One region of the Acidaminococcus sp. AM33-14BH genome, then DNA from elsewhere that is predicted to be linked to it. Evidence: riboswitches for the same ligand, from Rfam matches in the RefSeq annotation. Region 1 holds a riboswitch; the other holds the start of a gene.

The links. A riboswitch is a leader RNA that binds a small molecule or an ion and turns the genes downstream of it on or off. The one in region 1 is predicted to bind S-adenosylmethionine.
Region 2: linked by a shared signal. The riboswitch ahead of metK (methionine adenosyltransferase) and the one ahead of DW817_RS09960 (MetQ/NlpA family ABC transporter substrate-binding protein) in region 1 are both predicted to bind S-adenosylmethionine.

What each region holds. Positions count from the first base shown of each region.
Region 1 covers NZ_QTNG01000016.1:21,928-29,708, reverse strand. Annotated here, with positions in the region: gene DW817_RS09970 (APC family permease) at 1-795, shown strand, start outside; gene DW817_RS09965 (M20/M25/M40 family metallo-hydrolase) at 914-2,245, opposite strand; gene DW817_RS09960 (MetQ/NlpA family ABC transporter substrate-binding protein) at 2,267-3,091, opposite strand; SAM riboswitch class I at 3,174-3,276, opposite strand; gene DW817_RS09955 (hypothetical protein) at 3,415-3,693, opposite strand; gene DW817_RS09950 (ketopantoate reductase family protein) at 3,714-4,688, opposite strand; gene DW817_RS09945 (Asp23/Gls24 family envelope stress response protein) at 5,016-5,468, opposite strand; gene DW817_RS09940 (nitroreductase family protein) at 5,498-6,310, opposite strand; tRNA gene DW817_RS09935 (tRNA-Asn) at 6,383-6,457, opposite strand; gene DW817_RS09930 (S-layer homology domain-containing protein) at 6,946-7,781, shown strand, end outside.
Region 2 covers NZ_QTNG01000002.1:26,059-33,839, reverse strand. Annotated here, with positions in the region: gene DW817_RS01615 (S1C family serine protease) at 1-671, shown strand, start outside; gene rlmH (23S rRNA (pseudouridine(1915)-N(3))-methyltransferase RlmH) at 668-1,150, shown strand; gene DW817_RS01605 (PHP domain-containing protein) at 1,163-1,975, shown strand; gene DW817_RS01600 (DUF362 domain-containing protein) at 2,074-3,201, shown strand; gene citC ([citrate (pro-3S)-lyase] ligase) at 3,211-4,263, shown strand; SAM riboswitch class I at 4,608-4,712, shown strand; gene metK (methionine adenosyltransferase) at 4,762-5,943, shown strand; gene priA (primosomal protein N') at 5,945-7,781, shown strand, end outside.

The sequences.
Region 1 (7,781 bases):
GGCTGCGAGCGTCTTTCCCCTTACATCAATAACCTCAAGAACCCAAGCCGTGAATATCCTCGTTCCATGATTTTCATGACCATCATGGTCTGTGTCACGGCTATTTTGGGCACCTTTGCCATGGGGCTCATGTTTGACCCCCAGAATGTTCCCAAGGACCTCATGATGAATGGTTCCTATTACTGCTTTGCAAAACTTGGCGAATACTACGGCGTCGGTCAAACCTTTGTCGTTATTTTTGCTCTCTGCACCCTCATTGGACAAGCTTCAACCTTAGCCGTTTCCATCGACGCGCCCATCAAGATCCTCCTTGCTGACGTTGATGAAAAGTTCGTTCCTGAACGCTTCCGCAAAATCAACAGCCGTGGAGTTCCTGTTACAGGCTATCAACTGACTGCGCTGCTTGTGGGCATCCTCATCATCGTGCCCGCCCTCGGTATTGGCGATATGACAAGTCTCTACAACTGGCTCATGCGTCTAAATGCCGTATGCATGCCCCTGCGTTACCTCTGGGTCTTTTATGCTTATATGATGCTCAAAAAAAATCAGGATCGCTTCCAATCTGACTATCATTTTGTCAAAAGCGCAGCCCTTGGAAAAATGGCCGGCGCTTGGTGCTTCTTCTTTACGGCCTATGCCTGCTTCATGGGCATGTTCCCTCGCGGCGTGGCAGCCTATTCTCCGGCCTGGACCTTCCAATTTACCCTGAACATCTTGACTCCCCTTGTACTTTTTGGCATTGGCGTCATCCTCCCCTACCTTGCCAAAAAGGAACGGGAAAGACGGGCACAATAACTTTTACGGGGGAACCAAGGAAAGCATCCCATAGGGACGCTTTCCTTCCAATCAGCAACTAAAAAAGGGACTGAGAAAAATGAAGATTGCATTTTTCTCAGTCCCTTTTTGTATTACATCAATAGGCCAGCAGGAAGGAACGGAAGAATTCCACGCTCGCCGGCAGGGCGTCCACAGGAATGTGTTCATTGACCTGATGGGCAGCACCCCACCGATTATCATGGACATGGCCCGTAAATAAAAGGACCGTATCGGTTATAGGCTTATAGTAGCGCGTATCCGTAGCTCCCAGCATGAGAAATGGAATGGCAAGGAGTTCATTGCCATAGACGGCATGAAGGATCTTTGTAAGAAGACGATAGGAATCGCTGTCAGGCGTCGAGGCAGGTACAGGATCCTTGCCAGAAATATGGCGGATCTTGACGCCTTCCGGCAGGAACCCTTGGAGACGTCTTTCGACCGATTCCACTGTATCGCCCTGCAGGATGCGGACACTAAGTCCCACAGCGGCATGACTGGGCAGTACATTAGGCTGGGTACTTGCCTGGGCCATGGTAAACGCTACCGTCGTATGAAGCATGGCATCAAGGGCAGGATCTTCCTGCGCAAGAGTACAGAGGGCTTCAAAATGCCCTTTCGGATCAGCGTAAATGCTGCGTACCGGTTCTTCCTTTAAGGGAGCCGTCGCTGCGAGCTGTGCTTCTACAAGCGGCGTCAAGCGATAGGGAAACGGATGGGCTTCAATGGCAACCACCGCCTTTGCGACAGCGCCCAGGGCCGTGCCATTGCCTGGCTTGCTCGAATGCCCGCCCTTGCGGTCACAGTAGATTTCGTAGTTGACGGCCGCTTTTTCGCCAAGACCGATATGAGCGGCAAGACGGCCGCCAGCTTCCGGGAAAAGTCCGCCCCCTTCATCAAGGATGGTACCAATATGGACACCCTTTTCCGCTAAATGGTCCACGAGGCGCTGGGCTCCGTCCACATCATTTTCAAGATACACTTCCTCACTGTAGCCCAAAGACAGGTAGAGGTCGTAATCAGGCCGGAAGCCTTCGGCAAAAAGGGATTCCAAGGCTTCCAATTCACTAAGGACCAAATGTTTGCAGTCCGTCGTGCCCCGGCCATAGACCGAGCCATCAAGGAGAAGACCTGAAAACGGATCATGACTCCATTGGCTGCGGTCCCCAATCTCCACCACATCCTGATGGCTCATGAGAAGAAGCGGCTTTTTTGCGGTCTCCTTGGGATGATAATGAAACTGGAGACCAGCCCGGCCCACGCGGTCCACTTCCATCACTTCATAGACATGGGGATAAAGCGTTTCAAAGAGCTTGTGGAGTTTTTCAAATTCAGACCAATCGACTTTGTTAACGTCGGAATTTGAGACCGTCTTCATTTGGATCATTTGGGAAAGATGGTCGGCAAGGATTTCTTTTGTTGGTACGGTCATCTTGGCAGCTCCTTTCAATGATTACCACGCAGGAACAAGGGCTCCTTTGGCTTTTTCGTTGATATAGTTCTTAACGGCATCTGTTTGGAAGATCTTGACAAATTTCACATAGGTGGGATTATCCTTATCTTCTTCACGGGCAGCAATGATATTGACATAAGGACTCGTATTGTCTTCCTTGGCAATAGCAAGGTTCGGGTCAAGTTTGGCTGAATTGGCGTAGCCGGCATTGATGACAGACGCTGCCGTATCATCCAGGCTGCGCGGCAGCTGGGCCGCTTCCAGTTCAAGGATCTGCAGGTGTTTCGGATTGTCCGTAATGTCGTTGACCGTCAGATCGGAGGCCTTGACGCCGTCTTTGACTTTGATAAGGCCAAGCTTGCTCAGCATCAGGATGGCACGGCCGCCATTTGAAGGGTCATTTGGAATCGCAATCTTATCGCCATCTTTCAGTTCCTTGATATCCTTGATCTTGGTCGAATATAGTTTCAAAGGAGCCAAGTAGGTCTTGCCAATGGAGACCAGCTTCGTGCCGTTTTTCTTGTTGAAGGCATCAAGGAAAGGACCATGCTGAAAAGAGTTCAGGTCGATTTCCTTTTGGGCAAGTGCCTGGTCCGGTGTTACATAATCAGAAAAGACCTTCAGCTCCACATCAAGGCCCTGTTTTTTGGCTTCGTCCTTGACAAACTCCATGATTTCTTCCGAGTAACCCGGCGTAATGCCTACAACGATCTTTTTCTTTTCTTCCGGCGCCTTTTCCGTCTTCTTTTCGCCGCCGCACCCAGCTAGGAGTGCAGCCGCTGCAAAGACCGCCAGAGTCCCTGCCGTCAGTTTTTTGAGGTTCATTGTGCATCTCTCCTTTTTTCCTCTCCATCGACAAGCAGTAAAAAAGCGCCATCTATACAGATGACGCTGACCTTCGTTTGAACGCTCATCTGCCAAGCCGCATGGCCTGTTGGAATTAGCACCTTCCCATTCGGGGGTTGCCGCAGCTTCATAGGGCCAAATCCCTCTGCTGCTCTCGATGAAGGGTTGTTAACGGGTATGAGTTTACATTTTTGACGAACAATTGTCAAGAAATTCCTATTTCCGTAGTATAATTTCTTATTTTTTCTCTCTTTTTGTATGTTTTGATACAACAGCATCGAAGTTTTTCTGTAAAAAGAGGATTATTGTGCGGAAAACCCTGCCTCCATCAGCAGGGTCCTTGCCTTTTCATAGTCTTTTTCAGGCACATCGATATAGTAGAAATTGCGGTCGATCTTGCCTTGGGGACCAAAATCCCGGATATCAAGCTTGGCTCCGCAGCCGCAGATGGGGGCCTCACCGGGAAGCTCCGTTACGGAAAGCTTCAGGCCCGCCTCTTTAAGAAGGGCTTGGGCTCTTTTCCATTCCTCTTTTTTGCCACGTTCCTTATAGATGAGTTTTTCTCTAACAAAAAGTCCCATGACACGCGTCTCCCTTCCCCCTATTCATAATCAAATAAACCGTCATTTTTTTCTTCCAGCGCCTTGATTACATGGTAGGCAAAAGCATTATAGGGCGTGGGGATGCCAAGGGCTTCTCCCATTTCCACCATACGGCCGCACAGCATATCAATTTCTGTATGGCGGTGGTGATCCAGATCCTGCAGCGTAGAATGGCGCACGGCAGGGCTCTCGCTCTTGGTATAGCCCGCACCCTTGCCATTTTTCCCCGGTTCCAGGATAGCCGTATGAAGACTGATTCCCTTGGCTTTTGCCACGAGGACAACCTCTTCTTCAAGCCGTTCCTTCAAAAAACGCACGTGTTCGGAATCAGCATAGGCCCCGGTTCCGCAGCCTACAATCGCTTGAGGGATATTTTGGCCAATATTGAAGAGGAACTTGGCCCAAATATCACTTTCGATGGTGCGGCTCATATGGGTCAAGAGCGGAGTCCGTGCGAAAAAGGCCTTCAGGGCTTCAAGCTGTACCTCATCCCGTTGTGACAGGGGCGCAGGTTTTCCATAGTAAAGTCCCCGGATACCTTGAGGTTCCTTGAAAGTCACTTGATCGATTCCCTCTTTTCCTCGCTCCCGATGGGAAGCAATACGAAGAAGAGCCGGGACAATATGACCTTTTCCTACGGCCGCTTCCAAAACGGCCTCACTGTCCACCCCATTCATGAGGCTTATGATCATGGTACGCGAATCGGTAAGAGCGGTTACGGCCGGTAAAATGGCAGAAAGCGCCCCATATTTGACGGTCACAAAAATAAGGTCTACAGGGCCCGTTTCTTCCGCTCCTTGTACCATGGGGCGGAAAGGCTCCCCATTGATGACAAGTCCTTTTTCACGAAGCCTTTCTCCCCGCTGTCCATCCGCGATGACAGTAAAAGATAGGTCAGCCAGCCTGCTAAGCCCCCAGATAAGATAACTTCCAATGGCGCCAGCTCCAATCAGTGCCACTTTCTTGATTTCCATAGGTCAGTCTCCTTTGATCGATAAGGGGGACACCGATGAGGGGGTCCGCCGCAATGGATTCATCTCTTATCCTCATTATACAGAAAGATAGGGAAAAAAGAAAAGGACAGTCCCCTATACCCAGTCAACATTACGGTGAATTTTTCTTTTTCCAGATATTCTGAACGGAAATTTCCCGCGCTTGCCATGGGGCAACCTAAACGACCATCAAATAGACTGCTGTCACCCTTAAAAAAGCAGGCTAAGACCAATTGGACAGGGGACAAAGTGGTCTATGCATAAAAAAGTCTCCATCTGAACTCATGCAATCAGATGGAGATCCATTTTTTATTCTTGTGCTGCAGGGGATTCTTTTTCTGCTTCCGGAACAGCAGCTTTTTCTTGTTCTGTTACAAGGGGGGCCGCTTCTTTCTGGATGTTCACCAAGCGGGCGACCACTACATCAACAGAATCAACATAAAAATCGGTAAGGGCAGCCACTTCTTTTACAATGGCCTGACGCAGGTTTTCCACGACTTCGGGGATATTGGATCCATATTCAACAGCCACTTTTAGTTCAAAACTGACATGACCCTTCGTAACGGTCCCGTTTTCGTCAACGGTGGTATCACTTTTACGGACGGAAATTTGGGGAACCATCTTGTCCGTAACCCGTTTAGCCAGGGAAAAAAGGGAGCTACCTTCATTTAACGAGAGGGTCACATGCCCAAGGTCCTGGGCAGCAGCACGAACAATATCGACAAACACTTCGTCACTGATGATGGTTTTTCCTTGGATCATCAAAATCCCTCCTTTTGGCTGCGCATCTTTCAGCGAAATTCCACTTTCAGATGCTGACGATCTACAAGTTTATGATAGCGATAGCGCGGATAGCCTACGAGCAGGCAGCCAACCCCCACTTGTTTTGTTGGAATCTGGAGCAGTTCCCGCAGCGGCGCATAATCGGCCCGAAGGCAGGTTTCAATAAAGCCCATGATGGTCGTGCCAAGTCCCAAGGTCGGTGCGTACAATTCCGCATAAGCAAGGGACTGCTCACTGTTGCTGGGGCCTGTCACATTAAGGCGGCGAGCCAAAACAAAGATGAGCTGACGGGCGTTGCGTCCGATGATATCAATGCCTCGTTCACGGTACACATGAAGGACTTTTATGAAATACCGCTTTTGTGGGGATTTATTGTCAATCTGTTCCTGCATCCAGTCAGCCACACAGTCCGTAATTTTCTTGATCAGGTCCCGATCCTGAATAACAAGGTAATACATGCCCTGGGAATTGGCAGCCGTCGGAGCAAACCGGGCTGCTTCAAGAAGCTGACGGATCTTTTCTTCCGGTACCAATTCATCGCGAAAATTCCGGATGCTCCGGCGTTGACGGAGAAATTCCAGCGCCGTATCCGGGTCCAGCATGGGACGGGTGATGGGATTCATCTCAGCCTTCGGGCAGCGGGAATTGTCAAGGGCCCCCGTGGGGCACACAGCGACGCAGTGACCGCAGGACATACAGGACAGGTCATTGATACAGACCGGGCCTTCGGTATCCATTTCCAGGATACAACTCGGGCAGACCTTTGCGCACGTGCCGCACCGCGTACATTTTTCTTTATCGATTGTGATTATTCCTGCCACCTATACACACCTCAAAACTTTTTCAGTACATATCCAAAAAAAGCCGGACAACCGTCCGGCCTATTCTTTAATTGGCTCCCCGAGTAAGACTCGAACTTACAACAACTCGATTAACAGTCGAGTGCTCTACCATTGAGCTATCGGGGAATGTCTTATCAACGTTGTTTAGTATAAGGGATTGGGGCTTTCTTGTCAAGCCTTTTTGCAAATTCTTTTTTGGGCAGTGCCGTAGGAACTCGCACCTCATCCGTTAACCCCAGGAAGTCAAGGCCTCTGGAGAAAATGATAGAATATAAGGCTTTTATCATTTTAACCCTTACTATGTATTGTTAATTTTATTATATCTTTATATTATTTTGCACTCATATAATATTGATTATATGAATTCAGACAAAACGACTTTCTTTTTACTTAAAAATGAGATAAAATTAAATCATAAAATTATTATTATTAAATATCTTTTAATTTTCTTAGTTTATGTAGCTTATGTTTCATTAATTATGTCAATTACATATAATAATGTTTCATAAGCTTCTAATAATATATTATGGGGATTTTTTCTAGTAAGGCCCAAAGCCGCTTTCTGCGGCCCACATGTGACAGCGCCTTTCATCAAAAAAAGGGGGAAATTTCATATGAACAGAGCGTATAAGGTCATTTACAACAAGAAAAGACGATTGGTCCAAGTCGTCTCCGAAATCAGCGGTGGATTTACCCGTGCTGAGCGTCAGGGACGGCGCAGCCTCCTACGCGGTCTCGTTTTGTCGTGCCTTATCGGGGCAAGTCTCATCGCCGCCCCACTTCCGTCTTATGCAGCAACGACGGAAGAACAAGTCGCTGCCAATAGTGCCGCCATTGCGCAGAACAAGACCAATATTGCGGCCAACAAAACAGCCATTGAAAGCAATCAGTCTGGGATCCGCGCCGTTACAAGAACAGTCGAAGCGCAGCAGGCCTCAATTTCCGGTAAGGCGGAACAAACAGACCTAAATAAAGAGACAGCAGAACGAAAAGCGGCTGATACGGCGACAAATGAGAAGGTCGCTGCCAATAAAGCGGCCATTGATCAAAACAAAACCGATATCGCAAAAAATAAAACCGATATTGCTGCCGCACAAGCATCCCTTTCGGGAAAGGCCGATCAATCTGACCTTGATACGCTTAGCTCCAGAGTATCAGAAAATGCCACTGCGATTGGAACAAACCGCTCAAAAATCAATGAAAATCGAAGCAAGATCAAAGAACTTGCTGATTCCCTGGGATTTAAGACAGACGAAAGTGGGACCATCACGGGGCAGTCAGGGCTAACCAAATATTTCAAGACGAAATCGTCCACGTCTTCCTATACAGAAACCATGACCAAGGAAGATGGAACGACTGAAACAAAGACAACGACCATGACGGACGGTGAAGCCAAGGCGGAAGGCGGAAACTCCGTTGCCATTGGTCCGAATGCCAACAGTAAGGCCAA
Region 2 (7,781 bases), on a different contig from region 1:
TTGATGCCAAGGAAGATCTGCCTGTTGCTGAATTTGGCGATTCCGACAGTCTGATGGTCGGTGAGCCTGCCATTGCCATTGGCAATCCCCTGGGTCTTGAATTCCGCGGTTCGGTTACAACGGGCGTCATCAGTGCTCTCAACCGTTCTGTCGATGTGGGGGAACGAAATTTTAAATTGATCCAGACCGATGCTGCCATTAATCCGGGCAATTCAGGCGGAGCCCTTGTCAACGCCGATGGGCAGGTCATTGGAATCAACAGTGCCAAAGTCGCCGTAAGCGGTGTTGAAGGCATTGGTTTTGCCATTCCCATCAACGAAGCAAAGCCAATCCTGGAAGCGCTGGCAAAAAATGGGCGGGTTGCCCGTCCCTTTCTCGGTGCCAGCCTCATCGATGAAGAAACAGCTCAGCGACTGGGGTTTGGACTCGATCTTCGGGGCGGTCTCTTTGTTGCGAAACTGGTGGCCGGCGGACCTGCTTATCAAGGCGGGATCAGACCTAATGACATTATTCTTAAGTTTAATGGAAAGGCTGTGAAGACCGTGGCCGCCCTTCGGGATGCCCTGAATGCCTGCAAGGTCGGTGACACGGTGCCTGTCACGATCCTTCGCGGCGATGATGAAGTGGATAAATCCGTGACGCTGACGGAAATCCCGAGGACCAACTCGTGATTCGCATCACCCTTGCCTGTGTAGGGCGCCTCAAGGAAGACTATCTAAAACGTGCCGAAGCGGAGTTTGTAAAACGTCTCGGCGCCTATTGTCAGCTTGAGACCAAAGTCATCATGGAGGAAAAGATGCCGGATCGGGTATCTTCCCAAGAAGAAAGGCAGATCCTTCAAAAGGAAACAGACCGTCTTTTACGGATCATCCCGGAGCATTCTTTCGTCATTCTCCTTGATCTTAGGGGAAAGGAACTTTCTTCCCCTCAGTTTTCGCAGAAATTGGAAGCTCTTATGGTCCAAGGTGTCAGCCACCTGACTTTTGTCATTGGCGGTCCTTTTGGGTATACCGATGAACTGCGGAAAAGGGCCGATTTTCGTTGGTCCTTTTCACCGCTTACTTTTACCCATCAAATGATTCGTATCCTTCTTTTGGAGCAGGTTTATCGTGCCTTCAAGATTATGCGAAACGAAAAATATCATCACTAAGGAACCTACCGTATGAATCGAAAAGTTGACCTACATCTTCATACCATTGCGTCGGATGGTAGCTGGACGCCCCGGGAAGCGGTTCTTGCCGCCAAAAAGGCAGGACTCGGAATTATGGCTGTGACCGATCATGATTCTCTTGGAAGCGTGGCTCCTGTCATGAAACTTGCCCCCAAAGAGGGCATCGAGGTGATTGCCGGCGTTGAGATGTGCAGTACTTATGAAGGGCGCTGCTTTCATATCCTAGGCTATGGGTTTGATTGCTCGAACCCTATTCTTCTAGCACATCTTGCCCATAACCGCCGTCTTTTGGAAGAAACGGATGAAAGGGCCATTGGAATCCTATCTGAAGAAGGCTGGCCCGTTTCCATCAAGGAGTATCGGGCCTATGTCTATGATCCGCGCCGCGGCGGTTTCAAGGCCCTCTTTTATCTCATCGATAAGGGGCTATGCCGGGATGTAAAGGACTTTTTCAGCCGCATCTTCATTAAGAAGCGGGGCCTTGATTTTCCTGTTTTTCCCTCTATCGAAGAGACCGTGGCGACCCTTCACAAAGCTGGCGGGGTGGCCCTTTTGGCCCATGCGGCAAGCCACTTTCATGGCCCGGGGCTTGCTAGGACTTTGGAGGCAGTAGGGGAAAAGCCTCTTGATGGCTTTGAATGCTATCATCCTGCCCACAGCAAGGAAGATACAAAGACCCTCCTTGCCTACTGTCAGCAGCACCATAAGCTCATCAGCGGCGGCAGCGACTGTCACGGCCGTTTTGTTGACGGGCGCATCATCGGTCATCCGGATATCCATGAATCGGAAATCCGCCTCTTCTAAAGAGGAACGGACCTATGGTAAAATAATTAGAGCGGACATGGCGCGCCTTTTGTGGAGCGCCTTTTTCTTTAGCACTGTCAAGAAAAGGGGAGAACAACATGACAAAAGCTAAGGTTTATATGACGGATTTTCGTGTTCCTGTGGGACTTAGCCTGCCGGAAAAGCTCAAGCGCCTGTGTCGTCGTGCGGGTATGGAAAAGGAAATTGATTTTGAAGGAAAGTATACGGCCATTAAGATGCATTTTGGGGAACTGGGCAATCTGGCATCCCTGAGACCCCAGTACGTCCATGCGCTGGCAGACCTTGTAAAGGAAGCCGGCGGCCTGCCCTTTTTGACAGACTGCAATACCCTGTATCCCGGCAGCCGTAAAAATGCGCTGGAACATCTTGAATGTGCAGCCCTAAATGGCTACAACCCGATTACAACGGGCTGTCAGGTCCTCATTGGTGATGGGCTGCGAGGCACCGATGAAGTGGAGGTCCCGGTTCCAGGAGGGGAGTATATCAAGAAGGCAAAGATCGGCCGCGCTATCATGGATGCTGACGTCTTCATCAGTTTGGCGCATTTCAAGGGCCACGAATCAACGGGTTTTGGCGGTGCCATCAAGAATATCGGCATGGGCTGCGGAAGCCGGGCCGGCAAGATGGAGCAGCACTCTTCTGGAAAACCTGTTGTCGATGAGTCGCTCTGCCGTGACTGCAAACGCTGCGCCAAGGAATGCGGTTCGGATGCCATCACTTACGAAAAGGGCAAGGCCCACATCGATAAGACGCGATGCACTGGCTGCGGCCGCTGTATCGGGGCGTGTTCCTTTGATGCCATTGAAACCGTGGAGTGGGATGCCAACGAGCTGCTTGACCGTAAGATGGCGGAATATGCCTTGGCCGTCGTTCATGGCCGGCCTGCTTTCCATGTGAACCTCATTGTCGACGTGTCGCCCAATTGTGACTGCCATGGGGAAAATGACGCGCCTATCCTGCCTAACCTCGGCATGTTTGCGTCCTTTGATCCTGTCGCCTTGGATCAGGCCTGTGCGGACGCCTGCCTTGCCGCTTCTCCCTTGATGAACAGTCAACTTTCTGATCATCTGGCCGAGAAGGGATGGGAGAACCATCAAGATCATTTTCTTGACAGCAATCCCCGTGTCGATTGGAAAACGACGCTGGAGCATGCAGAAAAGATCGGTCTTGGTACCCGCGACTATGAACTTGTGGTCATGAAATAAGGAGAAGTTATGTCCGATTATCAAATCAGCCCCGTCTATCCCGGCGATACCCGTACCTTGGCAGATGTTAAGGCTTTGCTGCAGCAGGAAGGAATTCGCCTTGATCCCCATGTGGATTACACTTGCGTCATGTACGATGAAGAGTACCATGCTATCGCCACGGGCAGCTGCTTTGGCAATACCCTGCGCTGCCTGGCTGTTAGCCATGACCATCAGGGTGAAAGCCTCATGAATGAGATTGTGTCCCATCTCATCCAGTATGAATATGACCGAGGAATCATCCACCTCTTCCTTTATACAAAATGTTCATCAGCCCTCTTTTTTGGAGATCTGGGTTTCCATGAAGTTGCCCGGGTGCCAGATCAGGTTGTTTTTATGGAAAAGGACCCGAATGGCTTTACCTGCTATTTGGATCACCTGGCGGGAAAAAAGACGCCCCAAGGGCGCATTGCTGCTATTGTAATGAATGCCAATCCCTTTACCTTGGGACACCGTTATTTGGTGGAGCAGGCCTGTAAGGAAAATGATTGGCTCCATCTTTTCATGGTCAGTGAAGATGCCAGCTATTTTCCCTATGCGGTCCGTAAGCGGCTCATCAAAGAGGGAACTGCCGACCTTAAGAATATCATTTATCATGACAGCGGTCCCTATATTATCAGCAGTGCCACGTTCCCCAGCTACTTTCAAAAAGATGATTTGGCGGTCATAGAAAGTCATGCCAACCTGGACCTTGCTATTTTTGTAAAGATTGCCGAGCGGCTCGGCATCAAGGCTCGCTATGTGGGGGAGGAACCGACAAGTACCGTCACGCGACGCTATAATGAAATCATGGCCCAGCGCCTTCCTGAAGCGGGTATCTGCTGCCGCATCATTCCCCGCAATGTAAAAGGCGGGGAAACAGTGAGTGCCTCAACGGTCCGCCGAGCCCTGCATGACGGGGATTGGGAGACCGTGGCCCGCATGGTTCCGGAAGTCACCCTTGCATTTCTACAAAGTGACGAAGCTCGTCCTATCCTAGCCCGCATCTGCAAGGATGACCTCAAAAATATTGTTCATTACTGATATCAAAGAGGCTGTGAAGAAATGATGGATTCATTTTTTGCGGCCTCTTTTTTCTTTTCTTGGTAATTTGATTTTTCCTTGGCAAGGTGGACATGGCTGTCTTGATGGCAGGACGTGGGAGGTAACGGCACGTGGGTAGAAGGAAAAGCCCCCAGGCAAGGCTCTCCTACGTGAAACGAATCCTTGTACGATGAGGCATGGATCCACGGTTTCCAAGTCATCTTTCTTAAGCTATGGGTTCACACTCTGTATCCATTCGGCCTGATTCCTGGTCTGAGGAATGACCAGTGTGCCCCTTGCTATTCCTACTGTTTTCGGGTATAATAAATTGTCAAAATTCCATATGCTCATCAAGAGTGGCGGAGGGAATGGCCCTATGAACCCACAGCAACCATGGCCTCATGGCCAACGGTGCTAAATCCTGCAATGTAATGATTGTAAGATGAGAGAAGATAAGGACTCTCATCGTGAGAGCCTTTTTTCTTACCCAAAGGAGGAATCATGAGAAAATTCTTTACGTCAGAATCCGTAACCGAGGGACATCCTGACAAAATTGCCGATCAGATCTCTGACGCTGTCCTGGATGCTATCCTTGCCAAAGATCCCTATGCCCGCGTTGCCTGTGAAACGCTTGTGGCAACCGGTCAGATCCATGTGGTTGGGGAAATTTCCACGGACTGCTATGTTGATATTGCCAAGATTGCCCGCCAGACCGTTATTGATATCGGCTATGACCGTGCCAAATACGGGTTTGATGGATCGACCTGCGGCGTCCTCATCTCCATTGATGAACAGTCCCCGGATATTGCTCAGGGCATCAATGAATCGGATGAAGCCAAGCAGGGTAAAGAGGACAGTGATGACAAGATCGGTGCCGGTGATCAGGGCATGATGTTTGGCTATGCCACGGATGAAACGCCGGAATATATGCCGCTTCCCATTTCGCTGGCCCACCGTTTGGCCCGTCGCTTGGCTGAGGTTCGCAAGAATGGAACCCTGCCTTACCTGCGTCCTGATGGAAAGACACAGGTGACCGTAGAGTATGACGGCGATTGTCCTATCCGCGTCGATACGATTGTTGTGTCGGCCCAGCACAGCGAAGAGGTCAGTCAGGAAACCCTGCGTCGGGATATCATGGAACAGGTCATCCGTCCCATTGTTCCCGAGGGGTTCCTCGATGAAAAAACCAAATACCATATCAATCCGACAGGCCGTTTTGTAATCGGCGGCCCCCAAGGTGACTCCGGACTGACAGGCCGGAAGATCATTGTTGATACCTATGGCGGCATGGCCCGTCACGGCGGTGGTGCGTTCTCCGGTAAAGATCCAACGAAGGTGGATCGTTCCGCTGCTTATGCAGCCCGTTATGTAGCAAAGAATGTTGTTGCAGCTGGACTTGCCAAACGCTGCGAAATCCAGCTTGCCTATGCCATTGGTGTGGCTCGGCCCGTTTCCATCAGCGTCAATACGTATGGAACAGGGGTCATCGATGATGCCCAAATTGCAGATCTCATCGAAGAGACCTTCTCCCTGACGCCGGCAGGAATCATTCGCAGCCTTGACCTGCGCCGCCCGATTTACAAACAGACCGCGACTTACGGACATTTTGGCCGGACAGACGTAGACTTGCCTTGGGAGCGGCTTGATAAAGTGGATGAACTGAAAAAGGCGTTGAATTGATATGGATTATGCAAAGGTTGCTGTCAACCTGCCCCTTAAGAACCTCTTCCGGCAATTTACCTACAAGGTTCCTCCCAGCCTGGACTTTATTGGTGAAGGCTGGCGGGTCGTGGTGCCTTTCGGACGGCAGCTCCTGGAAGGCTTCATCGTAGAGGCAGATGAAGCTCCTGATGCCAGCCTTGCAATCAAATCCATTGTCGACGTCGTCGGGACGGAACCTTGGTTTGATGAGGAGATGCTGGGAACTGCCCACTGGATTGCCCAGTACTACCTCTGTCCTTTGGCAGAGGCCCTGCGGCTTTTTATTCCTGGCAAAAAAAGCATTGCTGCCGTAGGACGCTACTATGCTGAGCCCGGTGCAGAAGGGCTCCTTTCCGAAAGGGAAAGGAGCCTTTACACCTATTTAGCCCAAGAAGGGGCCATGACACGCCGAGAGATTGCCCGTCTTGAGGGGGGGGAAGGGGCCCTTAAAGGCCTGATCACCAAGAAAGCGGTTTCCTTGACCTATGAAGTTACCTATAAACTTAAGGAAAAATTCGAACGGACCGTTGCTCTTTCGACAGATGGTCTCGCCCAGAAAGAAGCGGGGATTCTGCGCGGGAAAGGACAGCTCCTTGTTCTTTCCCTTCTGCAAGGAACGAATCCGCTTCCTGTGCGTGTCCTTGAGGACCGCGGCGTATCAGCTGGCGTCATCCGGAACCTTGTGTCAAAAGGCATCCTTACCGAAGGAAAGCAGCGGGTCCTGCGTGACAGCTACCATGCGGACGCTGCTCCCAGGGATGAAATGATCCTTACCGATGAGCAGCAAGCGGCCATCAATGCCGTCGAAATCTGCCGCAAGAGGGGAACGTTCCATACGTTTCTTTTGCGTGGGGTGACCGGAAGCGGTAAGACCGAGGTCTATCTGCGCCTGACCGATAAGGCTCTGCGGGATGGAAAACAAGTCATGGTCCTGGTACCTGAAATTGCCCTTACGGATCAGATTGTGAAACGCTTCAAGTCCTGGTTTGGCAATGCTGTCGCCGTGGCCCATTCCAAATTATCGGCCTCGGAACGGGCTGATGTCTGGGACCGGATGAGAAACGGAAAGGCCCGCGTCCTGATTGGGGTTCGGAGTGCCGTTTTTTGTCCTTTCAAGGATTTGGGACTTGTCATCATCGATGAAGAACACGAAAGTACCTACAAGCAGGAAGAACGGCCGGGCTACAACGCCCGCCTTGTTGCCCAAGTAAGGGCCAACGCTCACGGTGCGCCTGTCGTCTTGGGTAGCGCAACGCCGGATCTGGAAACGTACTACTGGGCCCAAAAAGGACGCTATACGGAACTTATCATGAATGAGCGTGCCCATAAGGGGGCTCATCTGCCGGCCGTTTCCATTGTCGATATGCGGGAAGAGCTGCAAAAAGGCAATAAAAGCGTCTTTTCCGATACGCTCCGTGATGCCATTGAAGAGACGGTCAAGTCCGGTGAGCAGGCTATTATCCTGCTTAACCGCCGCGGTTTTTCGACTTTTGTCATGTGTCGTGACTGCGGTGAATCAATCCAGTGTCCCAATTGTGCCGTCGCCCTTGTGTATCATGCCAAACAGGCACAGCTTGTCTGTCATTACTGCGGTCACACAGAACCGGTACCTAAGGTCTGTCCCAAATGCGGGAGCAAACGGATCCGTTTTTTTGGAACGGGAACGGAAAAGGCAGAAGAGAGTCTCAGGACCCTCTGCGAAGGCATCCGTCCCTTGCGGATGGATCAGGATACGACGGCAAGGAAATTTTCCCATGAAAAGATCATGCGCGCTTTTCGCAGCGGCGAGTACAACGTCCTTTTGGGAACACAGATGG